DNA from 3 places in the Paenibacillus sp. MER 99-2 genome. Region 1 is predicted to be linked to each of the others. Evidence: predicted binding sites of a transcription regulator. Region 1 holds the regulator's gene; each other region holds the start of a gene.
The links. Region 1 encodes Rex, which represses fermentation and respiration genes when NADH is low (regulators of the CRP and FNR family bind a similar motif). Its sites were predicted from a motif close to TTGTGAAATATTTCACAA; they were not measured.

Region 1 (6,077 bases):
AGATTTTGTAACCGAAGTCCTGTGACGTACTTAACAGGATTTATTTGTTTATTCATCATGTAATGTTGAATACATATCTGAGTATATCACATCGTATATACAATTTCGAAGGCTAAAATATGAATAAATTATTAATTTTAACTATTCAAATCCAAATAGAAACAATAAAACACCAAAGCTCCTGAGCAGTATAAACTTGCCTGCCAGTGCTTTGGTGTTTTATTTTGCGAAACGATTTTGACTCCATTCATAACTTTTGAGTAAGCATGCTTCCTACTCTAGCCTAGCTGTTTGGTAATGTGTAGACTAAATCTACCTGCTCCCCATTGCTAAACCGATAGAAACGATAATAATTGTGTGTATCATCATTGTAATATACTTGCCATACATAGATTCCATTCACGACACCAGGCATAATGCGCTTAATTTCTCCACCTGGTACCTCCGAGCTAAAGCGATTGCGAATCTGGGTTTCAGACATGCCATTCTGAATCAGTTCGCTGTGCACTGCATTAGAGCCTGTTACCGGTTTGTTTGTATTATCGAATTTCACCCATACGAGAACATCCTGGTTGTCCTTATTTTTACCGACAAAGGTCCAATAGATGTTGTCTGCGCCCTCTTTACCGCCCCAGACATACTTTCGCATGTCTTGAGTGAATGTAATATCTTGCTGCTGTGCAGCTTCAATAGCCATAGCTTCTTCATTGCGCTGATCCTGAGTGACATAGACATAATAACGTTGAAGTCCAAACAGGAGCAGAACCAGAACCAGCAACGATATCCAGATCCACTTCTTTTTTCTCTTCAAAAGCCGAACTTCCTTTCCTCTAAGACGCTGCATGATTAACGAGCAAGCAGACCATCAAATGCCAATTGAGATTCACGCAAGATGCGCTCTTCGTCCATCGTGAGACATTCGCCATGTTTAACTACTTGTTTACCATCCACCCACACATGCTCCACGTCTTTCGCTGAAGCCGAATAGATAGAATGTGAGATTAGATCGGTGTGCGGATAGAAATGAGCCTGCTCAATGTTGAGAGCGATAAAATCTGCCTTCATCCCTACTTCTAATAGACCCGTGTCATCTAAGAAAATAGACTTAGCGCCATAAGCTGTTCCTAACAAAAGAGCTTCTCCAGCTGGTACAGCCGTTGGATCACCCGATACCCCTTTATGAATAAGTGCTGCCAGTCTCATCTCTTCGAACATATCCAAGTTGTTGTTGCTTGCAGGCCCATCAGTTCCTAGGGATACCATCACACCGGCTTTCAGAAGATCCGGTACACGAGCGACACCCGAGGCAAGCTTCAAGTTACTACCTGGATTATGGGAGACTGCGACATGATTTCGAGCCAAAATTTCAATTTCCTCATCATTCAGATGTACGGCATGAGCGACAAGGGAAGGACGGGAGAAGAATCCCAGTTTTTCCAAATGAGCTACAGGACGAAGTCCATAATCCGTTACATTTTGCTCCACTTCTCGGATCGTCTCTGACATGTGTGTATGCAGAGGCAAATTCAAGTCATGTGCAACTTGTACAAGCTTCTCTATGTAATCCGGCGGACAAGTATACGGAGCGTGTGGAGAGATTACTGTGGTGATGCGGCCATCCGCTTGTCCATGCCATTCACGGGCAAATGCAGCCGACTCTTCCAGCTTACGCATCTGCTCTTCTTCTGAACACAGGCCAATAACACCGCGAGCCAGGGAAGCACGAATCCCGGATTGTTCTACCACTTTAGCCACTTGATCCATATGATCATACATATCGAGGAAAGCCGTAGTCCCACCTTTAAGCATCTCTAACACGGATAGGGATGATCCCCAGTACACATCTTCAGCTGTCATTTTTGCTTCCATAGGCCACATTTTCTCTTGCAGCCATACTTGCAGAGCTAGATCATCACCATGTCCTCTAAGTAAAGACATAGCTGCGTGACCATGCGTATTGATCAGACCCGGTAGGAAAAAAAGTCCTTTTCCATCCACTTTAGGCAGACTTTCGTCCCCTTCCGGCAACGTCTCACCAATATGCACAATCTTATCATTTTCCACAACCATGTAGCCTTGAACGACTTTCCAGTCCAGACCACTGTTTACGGCAAATTTGCCGTTATGAATAACCCATTTATTTGTTGTCATCTTCCTCGTCGTCCTTTCCATTCTCCAGGTAATAAGCAAGGCTGAGCAGATCCGTCGTAAAATCAGCATGATGGATGCGAATATGCGGCGGCGTTTTCAAAATCGTTGGTGCAAAATTAAGTATAGCCTCGATACCCGATTCAACCAGTTGATCAGCTACATTTTGAGCTTCTGTATCTGGAACTGTAATAATGCCGATTCGAATATTATCCTTTTGGACAGACTCTGATAATTCATTCATCGGTTGTACTTTCAGGCTATTAATTTGAGTACCGATTTTGGGACCGTAAGCATCAAACACGGCAACAATCTTCATGTTGTCTTTTAAATATGCATTGTAATTGGACAAGGCGTGTCCAAGGTTACCCGCACCAACCAATGCCACGTTGATTTGCTGGTCGATCTTCAAAATATGACGAATCTTCTCAATCAAGTAGGAAACGTCGTAACCAATGCCTTTGCGACCAAAATCACCAAAGTAGGCTAGATCCTTCCGAATCTGAGCTGGATTAAGATCCAAGCGCAGTCCTAGTTCTTGAGAAGAAACCGTAGTAACCTCGCGTTGACTCAATTCACTCAAATAACGCAAGTAAACTGGCAAACGCCGCACTACAGCTTCTGATATTTTATCTGATTTCATTCGTTTACTCCCCTTTACCAATGTGACCCTGTAGATAGATTAAATAGGAGGCACCCTGCATCCCAATAATTCACGTTTTACCTGGACAGGATGCCTCAATGATTGAATCTAATAAATTTTACAACTAATTGCATTCATGGTGCAATGCTTGTGCGTATAGCACTATTCCGATGCTTCTTCAGTAGGTTTGGTCTAACCACTCACGAATTCGTGGAACCATCTGTTCGGTGAGCATATGCTCCATTTTGGGACCTGGTAATGAATATAAGAAATACTTCCCATAATATGCTTCGATAACCCGTGTATCGTATACAATAACGATGCCTCTGTCCTTCGCTGTGCGTACAAGTCTTCCGAAGCCTTGCTTGAAACGAATAACAGCCTGTGGCACAGATAACTTCATAAATGGATTTTTCTTCTGTTGTTGCAACAGCTCGCTTTTCGCTTCCAGAAGTGGATGATTAGGCGGCTGGAACGGCAATCTAACAATAGCCAGACAAGTGAGTGCATCCCCCGGAATGTCCACGCCTTCCCAGAAGCTGCTCGTACCCAAAAGCACAGTAGCCTTTGCGTCTTGGAAGCGGCGTGTAAGCTTAGAACGACTACCACTATCCACCCCTTGACCGAGCAGAGAGATATCGTTACCTGCCAACGCCTCTTTCAGTGGGTCATACACCTGTCTCAGCATCCGATACGACGTGAAGAGTACCATCATCCGTCCACGAGTGGCAATGGCGGTTTCGGCTAATGAATGCACCAACATATCAACAAAGTGTGCATCCCCTACGCTGCCTTTTACACTTGGGAAGTCACGCGGAATGACAAGCAGTGCCTGATCCCGATAACGGAACGGGGACGGTAGCAAGGACGTAAGTAGGCGGTTATGGTCTGCTGCTTCCTGCAAGCCTAGTTGCTCAATCATAAATTGGAATGACTTATCTACAGAAAGGGTAGCGGATGTCAGAACAACGCTTTTCTTTTTGTCAAAAAACAATTCCTTCAGTTGTGCGCTGACATCTACAGGAACCGCATAGAGCTGTAGCGATTTGCTACGGAATTGTCCACTTGCTTCCATCCAATATACCGTGTTGGCATCATCCATTCGCATGAAGAAGCGTAGATTTTCTTTGAGTAAGGCAAGATCCTTCAGAAGACCTGTAATATCCGTAATCAAACTATCGGATTGATAATCATCTTGTTCTTCCTTCACCTCAAGTAACAGCTTATCGCCCTTGCGAATCAAGTCACCCAACGTTACGTATATTTGATTCTCATCCTCTTGTAGCGCCTTCCACTTATCCGGTTTCATTGACGGCTTCAATCGAAGAGAGAATTGACCCGTCTCCCCTGGAGAAGCATCACTGCGCTCAGGAAGAAGATTGAATAAAGACTCACTTAATCTGTCCCACATGTCCTTGACTTCAACAGCAAGCGGGAACATCTGATCAATAGCTGAGCCCCACTGTACTGATTTTTCGTGATTCGATAGCTGGGATCGAAGCATAGGCAACTGACCATTACGGCTATCTTTAAACAGACGTGTAAGCGTATGAACCATCGTGAAATATTTCATATGCAAGCCTAAATGCTTACCCGCTACGTCCTCCAGATGATGAGCCTCATCAATAACAAGACTTTCATATGCAGGAAGAAGCTGATGGCTTGCTTTTACATCGGTAAACAATTTGGAATGATTCGTGATTACGATATCTGACAATCCTGCTTCATGCTTCGCCCGGTGATAGAAACATTTGCGGAACCAAGGACAAGATCGTCCAAGACAGGACTCAGATTCGCTCTGCACCGTCTCCCAGAAGTCCCCACCACGCGCACTCAGGTTCAATTCCTCATCGTCACCTGTCTCTGTCTGTGCAAGCCAAACAATCATCTGTGCTGCGGTGAAATAGTCCTCTTTGGGTGTAGCAAATTCACGTTTGTTGATTTTGTGCTCAAATTTGCGCAGGCACAAATAATGCCCCCGCCCTTTAAATACAGCGGCTTTGAACGGAAACGGTACAACTTCCGTCAGCATCGGTATATCCCGTTCTCTGAGCTGCTCCTGCAGGTTAATGGTGTGTGTGCTCACCATCACTTTCTGTTCTTGCTTCACACTTTCATAAATGGCTGGCAACAGATAGCCCAGAGACTTACCTGTTCCGGTACCCGCTTCAATAAGCAAATGCTTCTCTTCATCAAGAGCCTGCCTAACACTACTGAACATTTGAGTCTGTGCTTCACGTTCCTCATAATGATCTAACGTATCTCTGAGATTGCTTCGAACCTGATCCATGAACTGATCAAAGCTGACACCATCCAGCGGATTACCCTCCAGCTCATTGCGAGGAGCACCAATATCCATCCAATCACTCACATTAAGCGCTAATTGGCGGTAATAGGTGTGTCCATCCAGATCCTGAATGGGTTCAGCTTCCCTCTCACTTCGCATGCCATCCAGATACCAACCAAAGTCACTATCCTCTGGTGCAAACAAGTCAGACAACCGCTGAATCGTAATAAGGGGCAGTTCCCGCAGCTCATCCAAGCATTTCAGTAGTACATGCGCGGTAGCTAACGCGTCGCTGTCCGCCTGATGAGGACGGTCGTGCACAAATCCGAATTCAGCCGATACATATCCTAATTGATAGGAGCTGAGTGAAGGAAATGAGATTTTGAGAAAATCAATGGTATCCAAAATTCGTCCTGTGAATGGCAAGTATCCACAACGATCCAGTGCATTTTGAAGAAAATGAAAATCAAATGCAACGTTATGACCAACCAGAACGACATCGTTCAACAGTGGAACCATCTCCATCATCATCTCTTCCAATGATGGAGCGTTCGCAACATCTTCCTCGGTTATACCGGTTAACCCCGTAATAAACGGGGGAATCGGTACACCCGGATTTACATAAGAACTATATATTTGAGAAATGCTGTAGTCATGATCTATGATGGCAAGTCCGGCCTGTATAATTTCACCGTCGGACTGCGTGCCGGTTGTTTCGAAATCCAATACGGCAAATTTCATTGCAATGTACGATCCCTTCCATTCCAGTCTATGTTACAGCATAGCAAAAAAAAGGACGTTTGAAAATTAACTGACAAAAAAAGGCGGTGCCTCCTCCGTATTTTCCTGAGGAAGAAACACCGTCTTCATGCTGGCTACTCCATTTCTATTCACAATGCAGTTAACCAATTCCAAATTGCAATTGTCCTTTATTTTGCCTGCAAGCTTCCATATTATACAGTGGTTCGGTCAACGTTGGGTCATGCTGAAGCGCCTGGG
Region 2 (6,077 bases), 180 kb from region 1:
GAAACCGAATCCACGAATTCTATTACGGTTGCCATAGATGGCAGTACCTTTTTACCAGATGCAACTAAGTCGATCAAACGGGACTTTAGCGAAGGATTAACGCTTAAGAAGGCGCTAACGAACAGTGGGCTTGTTGATTTCACGGCTGATGGAAAACGAATTCAATCCGTCGGAGAGGTCTCGCTCGATTCCTCGTTAATCTGGGCTGTCAAATTGAATGGCAAAGATATTGATCCAGAAGATTGGAATATGGAGCTTCATGCCAAAGATGAAGTGATAATATATGTCAAAGCCGCTGACAGTTCAGGAGAAGGCGTAGCGTATCAGACGACCTTACTCAAAGTGAGCGGCGGCAACATTATGCCAAATCTTAATCGGCAATATGCTGGTGTGTATATTCAGGAGTGCACCGTTCGTGATGTATTAAAGTCCAGCGGCGTTGTGAGAATGTCTGAGAATAACAAATATGTGGTTGCTGTTGAAAATGTCATCCCACGAATGAATCAACGTTGGGTTATTAAGGTGAATGATAAGGAATTAATGGATAACGGCTTGGATATGAAGCTGAGTCCACGTGACGCGATTAAACTTGAATTAACGACGACATCCTAAATATCAAAAGGCCCATCTTCTACAGTGAGAAGATTGGGCCTTTTTTGTTATTTACATATTGCTACTTAGGATTATTGTAAGCGAATAATGAATAACTATCTTAGATCCGGCAGATCTCGCTAGGGCATAGTTCACAGTGACAGATGCCTTGCAGCATTTTCAGATCTTTGATAACGATCATGCCATTATCATATTCGATCGCGTCTTTTTTACGTAGATCACTTAACATACGGTTTACACTCTCACGGGTAGCACCAATCATATTGGACAGATCCGTATGCGTAATTTTTTTGTGGATGATCATATGATCGCCGTGTGGTTCACCATAAGAATTAGACAAACGAATTAAGGTAGAGCAGAGCGCACCAGGTTTGCCGTACAACATCAGATCACGGAATTTGGTCTGGGTGAGTCGATGGTGAATCCCCATCCATTTCATAAAATCAATGGCAAAGTCACAATGCTGACAGATCAGCATCTCCAGGTCTTTATGCTCCAATACACCTATTTCGCTGTCTTCCAGCACTTCTGCCGAGAAGGAATGCTTCGAACCGAAGAAAGGATCAGCCTGCCCAATCATATCTCCGGATTGATACATGTACATGATCAATTCTTTACCTTCATCAGTTGACTTCGTAATCTGGGCACGGCCTCTTTTCATATAATAAAGTTTGTCAGAGACATCGCCTTCCCAATACAGATGTGTTCCTTCGGGATAGGTTCTATCTTTCATCGTTACAAGTAAATGGTTGAAGTTCACATCCGAGAAACAGTTCGTATTCCCGCGTTTTTCCATCACTAGTTGGTCCCTCATAAGTCTATCTCCCCTTTGTCTCCAATCAAAGGCTGCATGTGGCTTACATGACCTTTGTGGTTCGCCGCAAACGGGTGCCGTCCGTTCAGGGTCATCTCGGCCGGGAAGGACGGTACAAATTGCGGTGGTTCAATTTTTAAGTTCAGTATATACCTAATCTTACCGTTTGAGGGGGATAGAAAGGGAACAAAAATGGCGAAATTTCAAACATTGTGATTAAATTCACTTTTTGTGGGCAAGTATGGAGCTGAAAGAGCCATGTAAAAAAAGGGAGTAGCAGTGCACTTGTTAGCAGACATTAAGAATCTAAATTTAAATTCGTAATACTTTGTGAAAAAAATCACATAATTAAATCATGTCCCATGATACGATGTGAATGTAAAGAAGAGAGACAACATAATACGAACCTTTAGGAGGATGAGGGAGATGGCTGTAAAGAACGAGGTCGCCCCAGCAAAAGAACCGACAGCAGGTCAGTATATTCAAACATTAATTGACAAAGCGAACAAAGCACACGCAGCATTCATGTCCATGGATCAACAGCAAATCGATCGAATTGTGCAAGCAATGGCGCTTGCAGGTCTGGATAAACACATGATGCTCGCCAAAATGGCTGTGGAAGAAACCGGCCGCGGTGTGTACGAAGATAAAATCACTAAAAATATATTTGCTACAGAATATGTGTACCATAGCATCAAATATGACAAAACCGTTGGTGTCATTGAAGATAATGAATATGAGAACTTCCAGAAAATTGCCGAGCCGGTTGGCATCATCATGGGGATTACGCCGGTTACCAACCCAACATCAACGACGATGTTTAAGGCACTGATCTCCATCAAGACTCGTAACCCGATTATCTTCGGTTTCCACCCTTCTGCACAGAACTGTAGCCGCGAAGCAGCCAAAATCTTGCTTGAAGCCGCAGTGAAGCATGGTGCTCCAGCCGACTGTATTCAGTGGATTGATGATCCATCCATGGATCGCACCAATGCCCTGATGAACCACAACGATGTGGCACTCATTCTGGCGACAGGCGGATCAGGCATGGTGCGAGCAGCATATAGCTGTGGTAAACCAGCACTGGGTGTAGGGCCAGGTAACGTACCTTGCTTCATTGAAAAAAGTGCGGATATCAATCAGGCAGTGACGGATCTGATTTTGTCCAAATCATTTGATAATGGGATGATCTGTGCTTCCGAGCAAGCGGTCATTATTGAAGAACCTATCTTCGATCAAGTCAAAAAGAAAATGATTGCCAATGGATGTTACTTCGTTAACAAGGAAGAAGCAGCTAAGCTGACCGCAGGCGCTATCAATGCTGAGAAATGTGCAGTTAACCCAGCGATTGTAGGTCAATCCGCCGTAGCGATTGCTCAGTTATGCGGTATTGAAGTTCCAGCAAGCACCAAAATCCTGGTTGCTGAAATTGAGGGTGTTGGCGTCAAATTCCCATTGTCTGCGGAAAAATTAAGCCCGGTACTGGCTTGTTACAAAGTCAAAACGGCAGCAGAAGGTATTGAACGTGCAGCAGAAGTGGTTGCTTTTGGCGGAATGGGACACTCATCCGTTATTCACTCCAACAATGAAGAAGTGATTAACAAGTTTGCAGATCGCCTGCAAACAGGACGGATCATCGTCAACTCACCTTCCACACACGGAGCAATTGGCGATATCTACAACACGAATATGCCATCGCTCACACTGGGATGTGGTTCATACGGACGTAACTCGACTTCGTCGAACGTAACTGCTGTCAACTTAATCAATGTGAAAAGGGTGGCTCGCCGTACCGTGAATATGCAATGGTTCAAAGTACCGAACAAGGTCTACTTCGAAAAAGGCGCGACGCAGTATCTCGCCAAAATGCCGGATATCACCCGTGTTGCAATTATTACGGATGCCATGATGGTGAAGCTGGGTTATGTGGAAAAGGTAGAGCACTATCTGCGTCAACGCCAAATGCCGGTAGCCATTGAAGTGTTCTCGGATGTTGAGCCGGATCCATCCACAACGACTGTAGATCGCGGAACCGAAATGATGCGTCGCTTCCAACCGGACTGCATTATCGCTCTCGGTGGCGGATCACCAATGGATGCTGCCAAAGCGATGTGGTTGTTCTATGAATATCCAGACACAGACTTTAATGATCTGAAGCAAAAATTCATGGATATCCGTAAACGGATCTACAAATATCCTAGACTTGGCGTAAAAGCAAAATTTGTAGCGATCCCAACAACATCGGGCACAGGATCGGAAGTAACATCATTTGCTGTTATCACGGATAAAAATCTAGGAAACACCAAATATCCACTGGCTGACTATGAGCTGACTCCTGACGTAGCGATCGTAGACCCTGAGTTTGTATACTCATTGCCAAAAACAGCTGTAGCTGACACAGGTATGGATGTATTGACACATGCGATTGAAGCTTATGTATCCGTTATGGCGAATGACTATACGGATGGGTTAGCAATCAAAGCCATTCAACTGGTGTTCCAGTACTTGGAGCAATCAGCATTACAAGGCGACAAACTGGCACGTGAGAAAATGCATAATGCTTCAACGATTGCAGGTATGGCATTTGCCAACGCATTCTTGGGTATTAACCACAGCTTGGCGCACAAATGGGGCGGTCAGTACCATACAGCCCACGGACGTACCAATGCGATTTTGATGCCACACGTTATTCGATACAACGCGAAAAAACCGACCAAATTCGCATCGTTCCCGAAATACTCGCACTTTGTGGCAGATGAGCGATATGCCGAAATTGCCCGCATTCTCGGATTGCCTGCTCGCACAACCGAAGAAGGGGTTAACAGCTTAATCAACGCTATCCGCAAAATGAACAAAACATTGGGTATCGAGGAATCGTTCCAAGAGATCGGATTTGATGCAAAAGATTTTGAAGCACATGTAGATTACCTGGCTGATCGTGCCTTCGAAGACCAATGTACAACTGCGAATCCGAAGCTGCCGCTGGTAACTGAATTAGCAGATGTATACCGCAACGCATTCTACGGCAAATTCGAATAATAATAATCTTCCAAAACATGCAACAGCTTGTTGAGGATGGCAATAGGTTCAGGGTTCCCCGAAATGGGGAGCCCCGATTGCCGTATGTTTTGAGGAACACATAATCCGTGATGTAGCAGGTAGAACCAAAGGTTGGGAGGGAAAGGAGGTGGGCAGAAAAACGGAGGAGCGAAGCTCCCGCTTTTTCAGGAACTTATCACTTCATGTTTCGGCTCCAGAAAAGATGCAACAAGGAGTCCGGGTTGTAGCAAGGAGAACCAAAGGTTCGCAGGGAAAGGAGATGGGCAGAAAAACAGAGGAGCGAAGCCCCTGCTTTTTCAGGAACTTATCACTTCATGTTTCGGCTCCAAATCGAGGAGGAGCCGCCCATCATTTAGAAATGCAACACGGAATCCGTGATGTGGCAGTTTGAACCACCCGTTCACACGTTAACGGAGAGGACAGAAAAAACCTGAAGAAGCGAAGCGCTCGCCTTTATTCCCGGATTTTCACCTTTGAGAAAGTAAATTGAGAAATCCGGGAATAACAGCGATCGGAAGGTTGTTCTGTCCGCGGAGTGGCCAGTGTGAACCATTTCCCACGGTTCAACATGACACACCGCAGGTGGAGTGCGTTAGTTCACTTACTTTGTGATAAAAATCACAGATGATGAAATCGCCAAGACGTATACTGAAAATGTAAGAAAAACATTCATTCCGCGGTTCCGGTTCCCAAGTAGAGAGAACGTGTTCCGGTTTATGTGAAACAATTCACATTAATCGCGGCTCTGGACACACAATGATACGAAGACGCAGCATGTTATGTGTCCAGAAATCCAAATTAGTGGAGGGATTACGATGTCGGTGATCGAAAAAGATGTCAAACAACAAACAGGCTGGAGAAACTTTACCAAAGGAACTTGGACTAAAACCGTTAATGTGAATGACTTTTTGGAACACAATTTGTCTCCATATTATGGCGATGAAGCATTTCTTGAAGGTGCAACCCAGAATACAAAAGAGTTGTGGGATATCGTATCTGATCTAACCAAAAAAGAACGGGATAACGGTGGTGTCCTTGACGTAGACGTTAATACGCCTGCAACAATTACTTCTCACCAACCAGGGTATCTGGATCAATCCAAAGAGCAAATTGTCGGCGTTCAGACCGATGCTCCATTCAAACGTTCCATTCAGCCATTCGGCGGAATTCGCATGATGATTGATGCATGTGAAGCATATGGCTTCGAAATGCCTCAAGGTGTCATTGATATATTTACAAACATTCGTAAAACACATAACCAAGGTGTATTCGACGCTTATACTTCCGAGATGCGTGCAGCGCGTAAAGCAGGGATCATTACAGGTTTACCAGATGCTTATGGTCGTGGCCGGATCATCGGGGACTACCGCCGGGTAGCGTTGTACGGTGTAGACTTCCTGATTCGTAACAAAAAAGGCGAATTGAACGCCTTGGAAGTGGATGTTATCGATGAAGATGTTATCCGTCTGCGTGAAGAGTTGTCTGAGCAGATTCGTGCTTTGCAAGAACTGAAACAATTGGGCGAAATGCACGGTTTCGATATTTCCTTGCCAGCAACAACAGCCAAAGAAGCGTTCCAATGGTTGTACTT
Region 3 (6,077 bases), on a different contig from region 1:
TAACAGCAGCACAATCGGTATAAATCCCATCCCTAACATTCGGGGAATGAACAGTTCCAAATACGTTTTATATTGAGCTGTTCCCTCTCGTGCCAAAGTCACCAAATGCCCTGTGCCTTCCGTCTTGGCAAAGCGTGGGCCTAACCGAAACCATTGCTCCACCAACTGTCTTCGTAGATCGGTTCCCGTTCGCTCAGCATATTGTGAGGTTACAAGCTGCAACCAATAAGATATAGCATAGCGGGCGGCAAAAGCAGCCAGGAACAGCAGCAGTACCGGGTACTGCTCTGTTACGGATGAACCTTCAAACAAAGCCGTGATGGCCTGTGCCAGCCATTTGGCCTGCATAATGATCGTCATCGCCTGCAGCAGCACCAGCGCTGAAGCCAGCGCCAGTACCGGCCGGATGCCCGGCAGCTTTATCAGCCCGCGCCCCATATCAGTACTCCAGGTGGTGCTGCTCGTTCAGGCGTTTGCGGAACACATAATAACTCCAGATCTGATAACCAAGGACAAATGGCAGTAAGGTGCACGCTACAATCGTCATCACTTTCAAGGAGTACCCACCCGAGGAAGCATTATATACGGTCAGGTCAAATGCAGCGCCTAACGAACTGATCATCACTCTTGGGAACAGACCGATAAATACCGAAGCAAAAGCAATCGCAATTACAGCTCCCGTCATACCAAAGGCCCAGCCTTCACGTTTCTGACGAACGAAATAATTCGCTAGAGCCAGCGCTGCTGCTCCAAGGATCACCATGATCCAAAGCGCCCAGCCACGTACAGAGAAAATGTCAGTCATGAGATAGGTCATCACCGCGTAAATGGCAAGTATAGCCGCAAGCGGAAGCATCAATTGGCGCGCTGTATGGAGAGCACGCTCTCTTAGTTCGCCAACAGTGCGCAGTGAGACAAATAGAAGCCCATGAACGAGACACAGCAAGGTCACACTTAACCCGCCCACAACCGTATATGGATTAACGATGTCTAGAAAACTTGCACGAAGCTGCATCTCTCCATCAATCGGCAGTCCCTTCATCAGCGTTGCAAACACAACGCCAAACAGGAATGGCAGCAATGCGCTGGATACAACGATGATGATATCCCACGTTTTGCGCCACTGCTGCTGTTTCATTTTACTGCGGAATTCAAATGCCACCCCGCGTCCAATCAGAGCTAACAGCACCACAACTAGCGGCAGGTAGAAACCACTGAACAGCGTGGCGTACCAGTGCGGGAAAGCCGCAAACATGGCGCCCCCGGCGGTAATCAGCCACACCTCATTTCCATCCCAGAACGGGCCTATCGAATTGATCAGTGTACGACGCTCCCGGTCTGTCTTAGCGATGATGCCTGATGACATCCCCACACCAAAATCGAATCCTTCAAGGAAAAAGAACCCCACAAATAATACGGCGATCAACAAAAACCACAGCTCACTTAGTGACAACGGAATACCCCCCTTCCACGCCGAACGGATCGGCTGACCCGTCCTGATCTTCTGGCTTATCTACGGCATATGGCCCTGCTTTGATCTCACGCACAAACAGATAAACCATTACGATACCCAGAACGGTGTACGCAGCCGTGAAGGCAATGGTAGAGAATAAGATCATACCTGCCGATACATTCGGTGAAACACCGGCCTCTGTCGTCATATAGCCAAATACCGTCCATGGCTGTCGACCTACCTCGGTCATGATCCATCCGGAGGTGTTGGCGATAAACGGCAGTGAAATGGCAAATACCATGAGGCGCATAAACCACGGCTTCGCCACTTCCAGCTTCTTGCGCATAGCCAGGTACGTACCGTATAGAGCAAGTGCAATCATCAAACCACCCGCTGCAATCATGATGCGGAAGCTCCAGAAGGTCGTACGCACCGGTGGGATGTAATCTCCAGGGCCGTAGGTCTGCTGGTATTCTGCATTCAATTCCTTCATCCCCTTGACGCTGCCCGAAAATTTACTGTACGACAGGTAACTCAGCAATCCTGGGATTTTGACCTCCCCTGAATTCTCCTGCTTATCCGGATCGATGAAGGCAACCACCGTCCATGGTGCAGGGTCTTCTGTGGTTGTCCACGTTCCTTCACTGGCTGCCATTTTCATCGGTTGGGTCTCTACCAGGTATTGTGCCTGGAAGTGCCCAGAGAAGGCTACACCGAATGAGGATACAAGACCAATGATGATCGCGATATTGAATGATTTGCGGAAAATCTCAACGTCCTGCTTTTTCATCAACTTATAGGCGCTAATTCCTGTTACAACAAACGCCCCTGTCATTAGTGCTCCAAAGATCGTATGCGGGAACTCCACGAGAAGCTGACCATTGGTAATTAGAGCGAAGAAATCATTCATCTCGGCTCGGCCATTGTTAATCTCGAAGCCAACCGGGTGCTGCATGAATGAATTGGCTGCCAGAATCCACAGCGCTGATAAGAAGGTGCCGACAAACACCAGCCAGATGCAGGCCAGATGGACTTTTTTGGACAAACGATCCCAGCCGAATATCCATAGCCCAATAAAGGTAGACTCCATAAAAAACGCCAGCAAGGCTTCCACAGCCAGTGGCGCACCGAATACATCCCCAACAAAACGGGAGTACTCCGACCAGTTCATACCGAACTGGAACTCTTGCAGGATACCTGTAACGACGCCAACCGCAAAGTTGATCAGGAACAATTTGCCCCAGAACTTGGCCATCGTTTTGTAAATTTCTTTCCCCTTCATGACGTACAACGTCTCCATGATCGCTACCAGCAGCACTAGACCGATGGACAGCGGCACAAAAAAGAAATGGAAGATCGTTGTGAGCGCATATTGGATTCGCGATAGCATGATCGGATCCATACCGTTACCCCTTCTTTCTGTTCTATTCGCATTATTTATGTATGTACTTGGTATTGAAGCTGCACCTTCGCTGTCAGTCCACCAAATACATTGATGAACGTATTGTGCCAGATTACCTATTTTATACATGTGACAATAATCACAAACTTAATCAAAAAATCCACAAAAATGTGACGACGGTCACACATTAGTACAATTTTAAAAATATGGTTTCCAGTTATTTTGAATGCTTGTCAACTTCGTCTATTCACGGAAGTTGCTCATGTTTGAGACGGAATGCCCATATGTTAATGTCAGGCAACCTATTCCTTGTGCGAAACAGGCTTTACATATGGAGTGAGTCGAATGAATTTTATCCGTGTTATCCGAGTCAAAATGCAAACAAAGTGAGGTGATCCAGCCCGTGGAAGAACCTGTACAATCCAGCGAGAGCCAGATTCATCCGAACGAGACTACTCAAAATTATAAGGAGACGCCCCCCTCTCTAATTCACTATGTTCTATTTCCCCGTAAAGGGGGATGGTCGACTTTCCCTTATCCAGACATTGCTGCACTACTGGCTGCTGAAGGGGCAGTCTACTATGTTAGCCATCTGGAACGATCAGACGATCTACCCACAGCGATTACGTTGATATCCTTACTGGAGGCGGAAGCACTGCTACAACAGCCTCGTACTGTTGCAGTCGTTGCGCATCCGTACTGGCTTACCGCAGTAGCCTCTATTCAGCCTGATCTGTTCATAACGCTCCTGCCAGAACCTGTCCAAGAGGAAGCTGACTCGCCGCTCTGGGAGAGCTGTATTAGCAAGCTGTTAGGCATTTCTAATCTGGTATGTACGTCCTCAGAGACGCGTTATATGAAACTGGTATTTCAAGGTGTCCGCACCGTCTGGCTTGGTGGAGAAGATCCTACACCTACGGGGATGATGCAAAAGGATGAGCTTGAAATTCCGCTACGGGATTACGAAATGCTTTTTCTGCATGCACTCAAACAGATACTCAGCAGTGCGCCAGATACGGTTACCCAGCTTCAATGTAAGCTACGAGCGGATTATTATCGTAAGCTCCGTTACAAAACAGGCGCACATGAGACAATATCCTTTTTGCTCGCTGCTTATGAATATATATTGGAAGACTCTCGGGCAGCCGCCACAGTTCAAGAAGCATTTGCCCATGCAATCATATGTGGGCGCTCTGACTGTGTTCAATCACACTACCGTTTCCTCTCTGCCATTCAGGCAAGAGCCGGGGAAGTGGAGCACGCTCTGCATGTGTACGGAACGACTGCCGCCACGGATCAGGAAAGGCATCATTATGAGCAGCTATGTCGCTGGCTGGAGGCGGGAGAGCATCAGCTCGTGCAGGCAGAACTATTACGTCTGAATGATGATTATGGAACGGCTTTAAAAGTACTGGATAAGCTCGGCGGAGAAACGGCTCGGCACTGGAAGTTTCGCATTTTCCAGGAAACCGGACGTGTGGAGGAAGCACTTAAACTGGTTCATGCCACAGATATTGTGGATCAAGCAAGCCAGCAAGATTATCGCCAATTGTCCGGCACCGCTCTAGCCCTGCGGGGAGAACGCCATGGAGCAGTGAAGTTATTTCTGGAATCAGCTCTTGATGATGAACATGCACTTGCCCGAATCGTCGAAATGGAACTGCTCGAACAAGCGATACAACAGCTGCTTGGGGAGGTGCCCTAATGTTTGACCCGAAAAAACGCAAACAGCATATGCGGGAGCCAATCCTCGAAGTAGAACCAGCCACCATCCGGCGTATCCGCAAAAGCCAAAACAACAAACTGACCGCAATGCTTCAGGTTCGAAACGAACGTGGACGATATCTGGAGGAAGTGCTGCACAATCTGAGTGATTTTGTAGATGAGATCGTGATCGTGGATGATGCCAGTACAGATGGAACGCCAGATATCTGCCGATCCTATCCCAAGGTTGTCCGCTTAGAGGTGCTTGAACAACCGTTATTTGCTCAGGAATGGCGTCTACGTAATGTCCTATGGCATGCAGCTGTGAGTACCTCACCAGACTGGCTCCTATCTGTCGATGCTGATGAGTTGTACGGTACAAAAACCAAACAAGCCGTGCGGCAGCTCATTAACCAAGAGCATGCGGACTGGGTAGCATTTCGATTCTACGATATGTGGGGTGGGCGTACTCACTATCGAGAGGATGACCTATGGAACCTACATCAGAGGCACACAGCCTCACTTGTGCGATATATACCTGAATATCCCTACTTCTACCCACAGCAGAATCATCATGTTCCCCGTCTCCCCCTGTCCTGCTTGGTCTTGCCTGGCAAGAATACTGAATTAAAAGTACAACACCTCGGCTGGGCAGGTAGTCTGGAAGATCGGGTGCGTAAATATCTGCGTTACAAGCGCATTGATCCAGACGGACAATGGGGCAGTCTCGAACACTATGAATCTATTCTTGATCCGGAACCCCGGCTGGTTCCTTGGAAGGAGGAGCAGTGATATGGGGGTAGTCAGCATTCTAACGCACAGCTTCACAGACGGGTACAACCGAGAGTTTGCACGGGTATTCGGGGGTGGACTGGAACGATATATTTTGGATCTATGCAGTGTCATACATGAGATGGGACACATTCCCGAAGTGCATCAACTATCCTATTTCGAGGCTTTTCAGACACGCACAGGACAGATTGACGTCTTCGGTTACCCATATGATATGAACGATGTTCCTGAAGCCTTCACCCGAATGGCCGAAGCTGCACGCGGTCCTATCATTTATGCTAGTTGCATCTGGCAACCGATCGCTTATAAACCCGGCAGCCTCGGTATCTGCCACGGGATTAACTGGGATCGACCCGCTCTACCACTCGAAACGAAACAGCAGGTTGCCGAGCATATTCAGCAGGCCGTCGATGGTCTGCTGAATATCGTATCTGTGGATTCTCATTTTCAGACTTATTGCCGTGCTTCATGCACGTTCAGTGACCCTGCACAGCTCATTTTAATTCCGAATGCAGTCGATACCGCATACTTCACCCCTGCTCCTCCTAGGCGTCAGATGCAGCACGAACAGGAGGCACAGTGGCTATCCCAGTGGAAGGAAGATCTGGAGCATCATGAAGATCGTCTCCATCAGATCGTCATCTCCAGCACGTCTGATGCAACATCTCCTGATCTAGATCGAGATCATAATACGGATGAGGATGTTTCTGAGAACAAGCTTAAACA

Region 2: adhE (bifunctional acetaldehyde-CoA/alcohol dehydrogenase) is a predicted target of Rex. The motif match lies at 1,755-1,772, and genes of this name have one in related genera.
Region 3: M3636_RS16855 (cytochrome ubiquinol oxidase subunit I) is a predicted target of Rex. The motif match lies at 2,983-3,000, and genes of this name have one in related genera.

Annotation. Positions count from the first base shown of each region.
Region 1 is NZ_JAMAUZ010000001.1:1,016,691-1,022,767, reverse strand. It holds gene M3636_RS04685 (hypothetical protein) at 284-811, opposite strand; gene M3636_RS04680 (amidohydrolase) at 847-2,151, opposite strand; gene M3636_RS04675 (redox-sensing transcriptional repressor Rex) at 2,138-2,791, opposite strand; gene dinG (ATP-dependent DNA helicase DinG) at 2,970-5,819, opposite strand; gene M3636_RS04665 (tetratricopeptide repeat protein) at 5,980-6,077, opposite strand, start outside.
Region 2 is NZ_JAMAUZ010000001.1:833,510-839,586, forward strand. It holds gene M3636_RS03755 (hypothetical protein) at 1-612, shown strand, start outside; gene M3636_RS03760 (Crp/Fnr family transcriptional regulator) at 713-1,426, opposite strand; gene adhE (bifunctional acetaldehyde-CoA/alcohol dehydrogenase) at 1,853-4,465, shown strand; gene pflB (formate C-acetyltransferase) at 5,302-6,077, shown strand, end outside.
Region 3 is NZ_JAMAUZ010000003.1:406,815-412,891, reverse strand. It holds gene cydD (thiol reductant ABC exporter subunit CydD) at 1-438, opposite strand, end outside; gene cydB (cytochrome d ubiquinol oxidase subunit II) at 440-1,453, opposite strand; gene M3636_RS16855 (cytochrome ubiquinol oxidase subunit I) at 1,440-2,855, opposite strand; gene M3636_RS16850 (hypothetical protein) at 3,259-4,560, shown strand; gene M3636_RS16845 (glycosyltransferase) at 4,560-5,351, shown strand; gene M3636_RS16840 (glycosyltransferase family 4 protein) at 5,353-6,077, shown strand, end outside.